DNA from 3 places in the Sediminibacillus sp. JSM 1682029 genome. Region 1 is predicted to be linked to each of the others. Evidence: riboswitches for the same ligand, from Rfam matches in the RefSeq annotation. Region 1 holds a riboswitch; each other region holds the start of a gene.
The links. A riboswitch is a leader RNA that binds a small molecule or an ion and turns the genes downstream of it on or off. The one in region 1 is predicted to bind S-adenosylmethionine.

Region 1 (3,277 bases):
GATGCCATAACGCGGCAGGGTGGTCGAGAACAAATTGTACGTACCGCCGTATAAGTTGGTGGCAGCTACGATTTCATCCCCTGCACTGGCCAGGTTAAGAATCGATAATGTGATAGCTGCCATACCAGAAGCTACACCGACTGCTGCAACTCCTTCCTCCAATAAAGCCAGGCGTTTTTCAAAAACGTCGACTGTCGGGTTGCCCAATCGAGAATAAATATTTCCAGGTTCATCCAGAGCGAACAAGCGCTCTGCGTGTTCTGTATCGTGAAACACATAAGAAGTAGTTTGATAAATCGGGACAGCACGCGACCCTGTTGTCGGATCCGGTGATTGGCCGCCATGAAGTGATAACGTTTCTAAATCGTAAGTATTTGCCATGTTTCTTTTCCTCCCGTAACTCTTTTTTTCAATCAAAATAAAAAGTCCTCTTCCTAAGAAGAGGACTGTTCATACAATCTCTCCTCTTATCTGTCAGGATCTCTCCTGCAGGAATTAGCACCTTTCAAGTCAATTCGACTTGAAGGTTGCCGGGCTTCATCGGGCCAGTCCCTCAGCCTCTCTGGATAAGAGTGCTTATTAAATTGTCTTCATTAGCTTATCAAGCTTCCAATTCTGATTTGATGATGCTTCCCCACTTTTCAAATTCGACCAGAAAACCGTCATGCCCGAAACTGGTATCGATCAATGTGTAATCCGCTTCTATTCCGATGTGCTTCAACTGGCCGATAAACTGTTCCAGCGAACCAGGAGGGAATAGCAAATCTCCGCTGTAGCCCAGCGCTGTTACCGGTGCTTCGATCCGGGAAGCAGCTTTCTGCCACCCACCACGTCCGCGTCCGATATCATGGGTATCCATCGCCTTCAACAAATACAGATAACTGTTGGCATCGAAACGCTTGGTCAGCTTTTTCCCCTGGTAATCAAGGTAGGATTCGATTTCATAGGCAATTTCATCGTGGAAGTTGCCGGCAGGTGCGCGCTGTTTCCTGGAAAAACGTTCATTGAACAAATCTCCCGACCGGTATGTGATCATGCCCACCATACGTGCCAGACTCAATCCGCTTTCCGGTATGGTCTCTTCCGTATAATTGCCGTTGTTCCAATTCGGGTCATGCAGGATGGCAAGTCTTGCGATATTGTTGAATGCAATCGCATAGTCGGTCAAGTAAGGCGTGACAGCCAAGGGAATCAAACGATCCATTTTACCGGGATACATCACTCCCCACTCCAACACCTGCATTCCGCCGAGCGAACCGCCAATAACAGCAGCTAAATGGTTGATACCCAGTTTTTCCAGTGCCAGATGCTGGGCACGGACCATATCACGGACCGTTATAAACGGAAATTTGGCCTGGTAGGGTTCTCCCGTCTTGGGATCTATACTAAGCGGTCCGGTCGAACCATTACAGCCGCCTAATACGTTGAACGATATAATTTGGAATCGATCGCTATCGATAAAACCTCCAGGGGTGATCATTTCTGCCCAATAGCCAGGCATATCCTGATCGCCCGCTGCATGCTGGCTTCCTGTCAATGCATGACAGACAAGGATTGCCGGTGCTTCGGCCAACCCAACCCGTTCGTAGGCAAGCTCAACCTCCTGGATCACGGTACCGGATTCCAACTCGAGCTCTCCTATGTTGACTGTACCGGTCTTCCTCTCGACAGCTGTTTTCACTTCCATACGACGGATCCACCACCTTTCTTGTTTTCAATTAATTCGATTATTTCTCAATCCATCTATCACTTTTCCAGTTGTCTTTCCCCCTGTTCACTGTCCAGGAAGACATAAAAAATGCCTCTCCAGAAGATAGAGAGGCATTGGTTATCAATTCACTCCTTATCTTCCAAGCTTTCGCTCAGCAGGAATTAGCACCTTTTTAAGCCGTGGCTTAAAGGTTGCCGGGTTTCATCGGGCCAGTCCCTCCACCTCTCTGGATAAGTATTCGCAATATTCCGTTTTGATTTAACCAGAATTGTAGCATGTAGAAGAAGACCTGTCAACAGGTTTTCTGCCTATTTCATTTTTTAAAATCATTATCAAGAAAAAATAAGAATAATCCGTTTATCCGTTGTGACTTGCGGGAAGAGGTTAACTGTCGCGAAAGGACGGGCCCGTCAGCGATATCGAAGTCAGACGAAAACAGACAAATTACTTAAAAAGGTGGTTTTTCACTTGTTTTTTCACAGAAAAGAACTTCAGTATCATGCAAAACCAGAAAAGTCCGACCCACTCTTCGCCAAGCAGCTGCAAGAAATTTTAGGTGGACAATTCGGTGAGATGTCTGTAGCGATGCAGTATTTATTCCAAGGTTTCAATACGCGCGGAAATGAAAAGTATAAAGACTTGATCATGGATACTGGCGCAGAAGAACTCGGCCACGTAGAAATGATCGCCACTATGGTTGCACGTTTACTGGATGGAGCGCCAATCAATGAACAGGAAAAAGCGGCCGAAGACCCTGTGATCGGCGCAATCATGGGTGGCATGAATCCGCATCACGCAATTGTTTCCGGACTCGGAGCCACTCCGGAAAACAGTGCAGGCGTGCCATGGAGTGCAGGATATATCATCGCCAGCGGCAACTTGATGGCAGACATGCGCGCAAACCTGAACGCAGAGTCGCAAGGAAGATTGCAGGTTGCCCGTCTATATGAATTGACGGAAGATCGCGGTGTCAAAGACATGCTTTCCTTCCTGCTGGCCAGAGATACCATGCATCAAAACCAATGGATGGCAGCCCTGCAGGAATTAGAAGAAAAAGAAGGCGGCAAAATCACTCCTACCACAGTGCCGGCTGAATGGGAAGCATTGGATTTCTCTCATAAACTGTACAACTTTTCTGAAGGCGAGGATAGTGCACGCGGTATTTGGGCTTCTGGCAATGCGCCCGATGGCCATGACTTCCAATATGAAAGCGAACCGGTAGGCTTTGGAGGAAAACCAGAACTGAAACCAGCTCCTCCTTATGTACATGCAACACCTCCCCTTGATAAATAAACAAGTGAAACAGACCTGTGCACGCGTCTCGGTGCACAGGTCTATTTTTTTAGATTTGTTTGTAGCTATGCTTTATCCCCTGGGGTTTGATTACAAGCTGAAAGATCACTTTTTTCATTGTTTTTTTCCGCTGATCCAGGGAAGTACATACCGTGATACACTTTTCCTGGAGGGCAGTCATGGTTTACTTGCAAGAATTAGAAGAAAAAATCGAAGCATTGCGGGTTAAAATGTATGAAGCATACAATAAAAATCCGAGTGGACAAGAAGTAC
Region 2 (3,277 bases), on a different contig from region 1:
GGCACGGCTTCCACTTCCTCAGAAAGCACCAACCGCTTTCTTGCGGGATTTTCAGCTCGTGCTGTTCCCGTTGGAGTCTCCGTATCTTACTTTCGCTACATTTTCGCTGTCTGATTTCCTTGTGATCAAGACAAGAGGAATAGAATAGAGAAACGTATTCTTCTATTGACTGATAGGTTTCCAAACAGTGATGAAGACGAAAAATTAGAGGGGGCAGGTTCGATATTCTTGAGAATTGTAGGTTGCGAATCAACAGCGTAAAAGAAAGACGGAATTCTCGTCAGAGGAGAAACCAACTTCATTCAACGGAGGCAAGGTACATAGACTCCTGCGGGATGAGCGCGAGCTGAAGATCCACTTGGCAAAGCAGTATTCTTTGCCAAGTTAGCTGAAGCCGTGCCCGCGGAAAGTGAAGTACCTTGCCGGAGTGATTGTCCCGGCCTCCTTTTTATTTCTCTACTTATCAAACAGATTCAAAGCAGCTATCCGGTCGGCGGCTTCCTCTAAACGTTCTTCCCTGTCCAGTAGACCGACACGTATATAGCCTTCGCCGCTTTTTCCGAACCCGTTTCCCGGTGCCACAGCAACATGGGCTTTTTCCAATAATAAATCGGCAAATGATTCAGAAGTAAAGCCAACCGGAACCGGCAGCCATGCAAAGAAGGTCCCTTTCGGCTTTTCTACCTTCCAGCCGATTTGATTTAATCGTCCCATAAATCGATCTCTTCTATTTTGATAGGTTTGCACCAGTTCGGCAACTGCAGTCTGATCGCCAGTCAACGCTTTGGCAGCAGCATGCTGGATTCCACCGAACAAACTGACATACATGTGATCCTGCAACAGGTTGATACTTTCGATTACCGAAGGGTTTCCGACTGCAAAAGCCACTCTCCAACCTGCCATATTATAAGTTTTGGAAAGCGTATAAATCTCCACACCAACTTCCTTGGAACCCTCGGATTGAAGAAAGCTTTGCGGTTTCTCGCCATCAAAGCCAAGTGCCCCGTAAGCAAAATCGTGGACGACACACACGTTATGTCTATTTGCCATTGCAATCGTTTCATCAAAGAACGACTTGTCGGCGACAGCAGAAGTCGGGTTATTAGGATAATTCAAAAACAGCAGTTTGGCTCTCTCCCAAATTTCCGTATCTATCGATTGATAATCTGGAAGAAATGCATTGCTTTTCACCAATGGCATTAAATGTGTTTCCGCATTCGCCAGAGCGATTCCGGACATGTAATCCGGGTAGCCTGGATCAGGGAGCAATGCGAGATCCCCTGGATTAAGCAAGCATTGACTTAATTCCACCAGTCCTGTTTTTGCACCGAATAAGACAGCGACCTCCGATTCTGGATCAAGGTTCACTTGGTATTCTCGTTTATAAAATTCTGCCGCTGCCTGCTTTAAAAACGAAAAGCCACGAAATGGCGAATATTTATGATAAGCCGGATTTTCCGTTGCTGCCTGCAATTCCTTTACAATGGCATCAGGTGTCGGCAAATCCGGGTTCCCCTGTCCCAAATTGATTACATCGTGCCCTTTGTCAACCAAGCCTTTCACCTTTGTCACCAGATTGGCAAAGAACTGGTCGGGCAGTCTGTTCAGTAAGTCTGATTGCTCAAAATTTTTCACAGTGTGTCACGCTCCCGATAGATCGATAAAATTATAGTATCTAATCATAGCTACTAACTTGGAATTTGTAAAGCCGTCCATCCAGTTAGTTTCTTGACAGAAAATATTCATGGTGGGATAATGCAAGCAATTATAGTGAATCTTAAACTCTTATCAAGAGAAGGTGGAGGGAATGGCCCTGCGAAGCCCGGCAACCGGTGAACAGACTCACACGGTGCTAAATCCTGCAGCAATTCTGCAAGATAAGAGGAAGAGCCGACACGCAACCTCTTCCTTTGGTGGAAGGGGTTTTTTTACGGAAATGCATGGATGTTATTTTACTAGAAAACGAGGTGCTTACATTGAGTTCAATCCAAGTTCAAGGCGCTCCTGCCATCTATCATTGCTATCAAGGGGTACTGGAATTACTTCCTGAAAAAATCGCGGAACAGCGATTTTCTCTCGGGCTGCTGCTGCATGGCGAAAAATCGTGGGAAGCAGCGAAGCGTCACTTTGTCGATCCCGGAGTACCGATGACTTACATATCCTATCAAAATGATTGTACACATGAAGAAGCGGATCGAATTGGCAAGACAGCGCTTGAAGAGAGTTCCGAGTTCATTATCGGAATAGGCGGGGGTAAGATTTTGGATTTGGCAAAAGCGGCCGGAAGCCGAACAGGACTGCCGGTGATCTTGATTCCGACCTTGGCATCGAACTGCGCAGCCTGGACACCGCTTAGTGTATTTTATGACTTGGAGGGGAACTTCGAGGAGTACACCGTTTTTCCCCGAAGCACCTGGCTGGTGCTTGTCGAGCCGAACATACTGATCGAGTCGCCGTCATCCTTTTTGCGGGCGGGCATAGGGGATACTATCGCCAAATGGTATGAGGCAGATGTACTGACACGTGATCTTCCGACAAAGGAGGTTCCATTGGAAATCGCGTTGCAGGCTGCCCGTCTTTGTCGGGATACTTTGCTTAGAGAAGGTAGAGAAGCACTGAAGGCACTCGAGGCAGGTACAATCACTGATTCATTTAAACGGACTGTTGAAACAATCATTATGGCTGGAGGAATGGTGGGAGGCTTCGGTGACCAATACGGCCGCATCTCCGGGGCTCATTCCATCCACAATGGATTGACCCATTTGCCGGAAACCCACTCGATTCTTCACGGTGACAAAGTTGCCTATGGTATCCTGGTTCAATTAGCGTTAGAAGGACGACCGGAGGAAATCAAAAGACTCCTTCCGCATTATCGGGAGCTGGGATTGCCAGTCAGCTTGTCCGATTTAGGGATCGATCCGGAACGGAAGAATGCAGTAGAAACGATTGCCGCTGCTGCTACAGCCCCGGGAGAGTCGATTCATTTCATGCATATAACGGACGCGCAACAGGTGACAGCCGGCATTCAACAGCTGGAAGAGTGGCTGGTGAATGCGACTCCGTATTCATAATAAGAAAGGGGACCCAATCATGAAGCAGACCTATGCACTAATCCAAATGGATATCGCTTTCGGTGATCCGCAAACCAATTTCCGGCATGCGGAAAAACTGATTAGGGAAGCGGTGGAAAAAAGCGCGCCGGATACCATCCTGCTCCCCGAGCTTTGGACAACCGGGTATGACCTGACACGGCTCGATGAAATAGCGGATGAAGGCG
Region 3 (3,277 bases), on a different contig from region 1:
AATATTCTATTTTCATACCGATTCTTGCCTGCTTAGGCGTGGACCGGCTGCTTTCTTGTATCTCCGCTTCTCAGTCTCACCGCTTCTTGGTATGGGCAGAGACTTTCGACAACGGTAATCCCTTGCACGCGCGCCTGATCGGTGACATCCAGGCTAGTACTCTGGGAATCGAGCCACAGTATTTTTGTTTCAACCTGGCCGTCATTTGCCAGTAAAGCCTCTGCAGCGAGTGTGTCCTGTGTATAAACGACATCGATTTCTTCCTCTATTGCTGCCACATTCGCCACTGGCGTCTCACCTAGAATTGGCTCATTTCCATTGTGGACCGGAATGACTTTAAATCCGAGATTTTGCAACTTCGCAGCTGTTCGATACACCGGCAAATTTTCATCCGGCTCTAATCCAAGAACGGCTATCGTTTTTTGCCGGAGCCCGTTTGTCCGGTCGAATGGTGAGTGAAGCGCCCATTGTACTGCCTTTTCATTTGTGGCAGTAATGGTGGGCTTTGTACCGGTAGCTTGTGCGATTGCCTGATCGAGATCCTGAATCAAGTCCTCTGCGGTTTCAATACCGATCGAAAGACGAATCAATTCTTCCGTAACACCACTTTCCTTCAATCCATCTGCATCAAGCTGCTGGTGGGTGGTGGAAGCGGGATGGATGATCAGTGATTTGGCATCCCCGACATTGGCTACATGCGACCAAAGGGTGATGTTGTCGATCAACTGCCGTCCTGCATCGCGTCCGCCTTTGATACCGAAAGTAATAATGGAACCTGCCTTTCCGTTCAAGTATTTTTCTGCAAGTTGGTGGGAAGGATGGTTTTCCAATCCTGGATATGCAACCCATTCCACTGCTGGATGGTCGCTTAGGTAACCGGCGACCTGCTGGGCGTTTTGGTTATGCTTTTCTACACGCAGATGCAATGTTTCCAGACCCTGCAACAGCAAAAATGCGTTCTGCGGGCTCAGGCAGGCGCCGATGTCGCGCAACAGCTGTACGCGTAGCTTCGTAGCAAAGGCTGCCGGTGCAGTGTCGATGGCATACCTGATGCCGTGATAGCTTTCATCAGGCTGGATGAATTCAGGGAATTTTTCATTGTTCCAATCAAAACGTCCGCCATCGACGACTACCCCTCCGATTGTCGTACCGTGCCCGCCGATCCACTTGGTAGCAGAGTGGACAACGATGTCCGCTCCCCAGGTAATCGGTTTGGTTACATACGGAGTGGCAAATGTATTATCGATAATCAACGGGATATCGTGTTCATGTGCAATCGCAGCGATTGTTTCCACGTCAAACACATTCAGGCTTGGATTGGTGATGATTTCGCCAAAGACCGCTTTGGTTTTGTCGGTGATAGCTGCACGGACGTTTTCCGGATCCGAAGCATCCACAAAGGTGACATTGATTCCGTAGCGAGGCAGTGTTTTGACAAACAGGTTATAAGTGCCGCCGTAAAGATTGCTGTCGGCTACGATTTCATCGCCGCTCCCTGCCAAGTTCAGAATCGACAGAGTAATGGCAGCCATGCCGGAAGAGGTGGCAACTGCCGCTACGCCGTCTTCCAACAGAGCGATCCGTTGTTCAAAAGCATCCACAGTCGGATTCATGATGCGCGAATAAATATTGCCAGGTTCAGCCAGGGCAAAAAGATTCTGGGCGTGCTCGGTATCACGGAATACATAGGATGTCGTTTGATAAATCGGGACTGCCCTGGAACCTGTCGCCGGATCTGGTGTCTGTCCTCCGTGAAGAAGTTGTGTTTCGGTGCCTAGCAAATGGAATGGGTTTGTCATGTTAATTCCTCCTAAGCGGGATAATTCTAGGGAAAAATAGTACCTAAGGCCGTGAAAAGCAGGTAACAAGATTGTTGTGTTGGAAGAGGGGGAATAGAAAAGCCCTCTTCCTAAGAAGAGGGCGTGTAGTCGGAGTCCTCCTCTTATCTTTCAGATCATGGACCTGTAGGAATTGGCACCTTTTCAAGCATTGTCGCTTGAAGGTTGCCGGGCATCATCGGGCCTAGTCCCTCCGCCGCTCTGGATAAGAGTCTTGTTATTCAATATGTTTGAAATTTCAATCTTTGAAAGAATTATAAATCACTCTGTCAATCCAGTCAACCCTTAAAGAAAAAATTTGAAAAAAGAAGGGGACAGTCCCCGCCGGAGGGACTGTCCCCCATTGCTCTACCAGGATAAAGAATTTACTTGGTATACAGTTGATTGACTTCTTCGATTTCGAGTTGGTGGGTGCCTTTTCCGAATGTATCTGTTTGGTCACTGGATTCTTCTTGCCAAATGTTTTCAGTATGTAGTTGGACATCGGCCTTATCCGGATTGGTCAGATACACCTCATCCACCTCGGTTAACGACCAATTACTTTTGATAGCTGCCAGGTTCAGGCGCGCTTCATCCAGCCAGGAGCGGACCTCGGTTTCCATGTTTCCCGGAATCGACACCGTTGCAGTAAACCGGCTGTCATCATATCCGAATTGGCTCGTGGGTGCTTCAAGCATTTCCACATACAAGGTGTCACCGACCTGGTGAAAAGAGGCGACTTCCTCTGGCTTGATGTCTTTTTTACTTGCCGTACTAGAGTGGAAGGTGCCGAATATATGAATAGCGCCTGTGTTGTTTGTCTCCAGCCTTGTTCCCTCCGCGGACTCCAAGACAATTTTTTTCACCTTGTCACCGATATTTTTTTCGATTGGCGGCAAGGTTGCTTCCACCTCCTCAGCTTGGACAGTGGTTTTAATCTTATCCAGCAATCCAGTAGTGGCCCCGATAAAAAGGATGAGCGCAACACCCCCTAAGAAAGTGATGAATACGATGGATAAAATGTCATATTTCACCACAGGTTGTTCTTGCCGGGACATGTAGACGTAAAGGATGATTTCCACTCCTAAAACAATCAGGATCAATGGAAACCAGGCCAATAAAACCGTTGTTGCATCCCAATCGAAAAATTGAGAGAGCATGATGACCGTACCTAGTAAAATGAGGGCTGCCCCCATGGAGACAGATCCTACCCGCCATTTCTTCATTGATTGTTTCCTCCTTTATCCGGTTTCGCCCCGATGATCAAACGAATTCCCCCAGCTATCAAAAGCAAACAGACAAGCGATACTTGAAAATACTGGCGGTAATAATACCAAAGATCGATTTGAAACGCTGCACGCACTTGTTCAGCTATGACTGGAAGCAAAATGGAATCGGCAATATAGAAAATCCCAAGCAGTAAAAGGGCGATGCCCAGCCATTTTTGATGGTTTGCCAAA

Region 2: linked by a shared signal. The riboswitch ahead of ABVF09_RS17480 (iron-containing alcohol dehydrogenase family protein) and the one ahead of metX (homoserine O-acetyltransferase MetX) in region 1 are both predicted to bind S-adenosylmethionine.
Region 3: linked by a shared signal. The riboswitch ahead of ABVF09_RS07965 (PLP-dependent aspartate aminotransferase family protein) and the one ahead of metX (homoserine O-acetyltransferase MetX) in region 1 are both predicted to bind S-adenosylmethionine.

What each region holds. Positions count from the first base shown of each region.
Region 1 is NZ_JBEWYY010000007.1:198,294-201,570, forward strand. It holds gene ABVF09_RS13510 (PLP-dependent aspartate aminotransferase family protein) at 1-381, opposite strand, end outside; SAM riboswitch class I at 465-573, opposite strand; gene metX (homoserine O-acetyltransferase MetX) at 602-1,687, opposite strand; SAM riboswitch class I at 1,841-1,948, opposite strand; gene ABVF09_RS13520 (manganese catalase) at 2,180-3,004, shown strand; gene ABVF09_RS13525 (Spo0E family sporulation regulatory protein-aspartic acid phosphatase) at 3,184-3,277, shown strand, end outside.
Region 2 is NZ_JBEWYY010000013.1:58,086-61,362, forward strand. It holds gene ABVF09_RS17475 (pyridoxal phosphate-dependent aminotransferase) at 457-1,635, opposite strand; SAM riboswitch class I at 1,783-1,884, shown strand; gene ABVF09_RS17480 (iron-containing alcohol dehydrogenase family protein) at 1,977-3,071, shown strand; gene ABVF09_RS17485 (carbon-nitrogen family hydrolase) at 3,091-3,277, shown strand, end outside.
Region 3 is NZ_JBEWYY010000003.1:357,696-360,972, forward strand. It holds gene ABVF09_RS07965 (PLP-dependent aspartate aminotransferase family protein) at 33-1,799, opposite strand; SAM riboswitch class I at 1,940-2,050, opposite strand; gene ABVF09_RS07970 (hypothetical protein) at 2,204-3,043, opposite strand; gene ABVF09_RS07975 (hypothetical protein) at 3,040-3,277, opposite strand, start outside.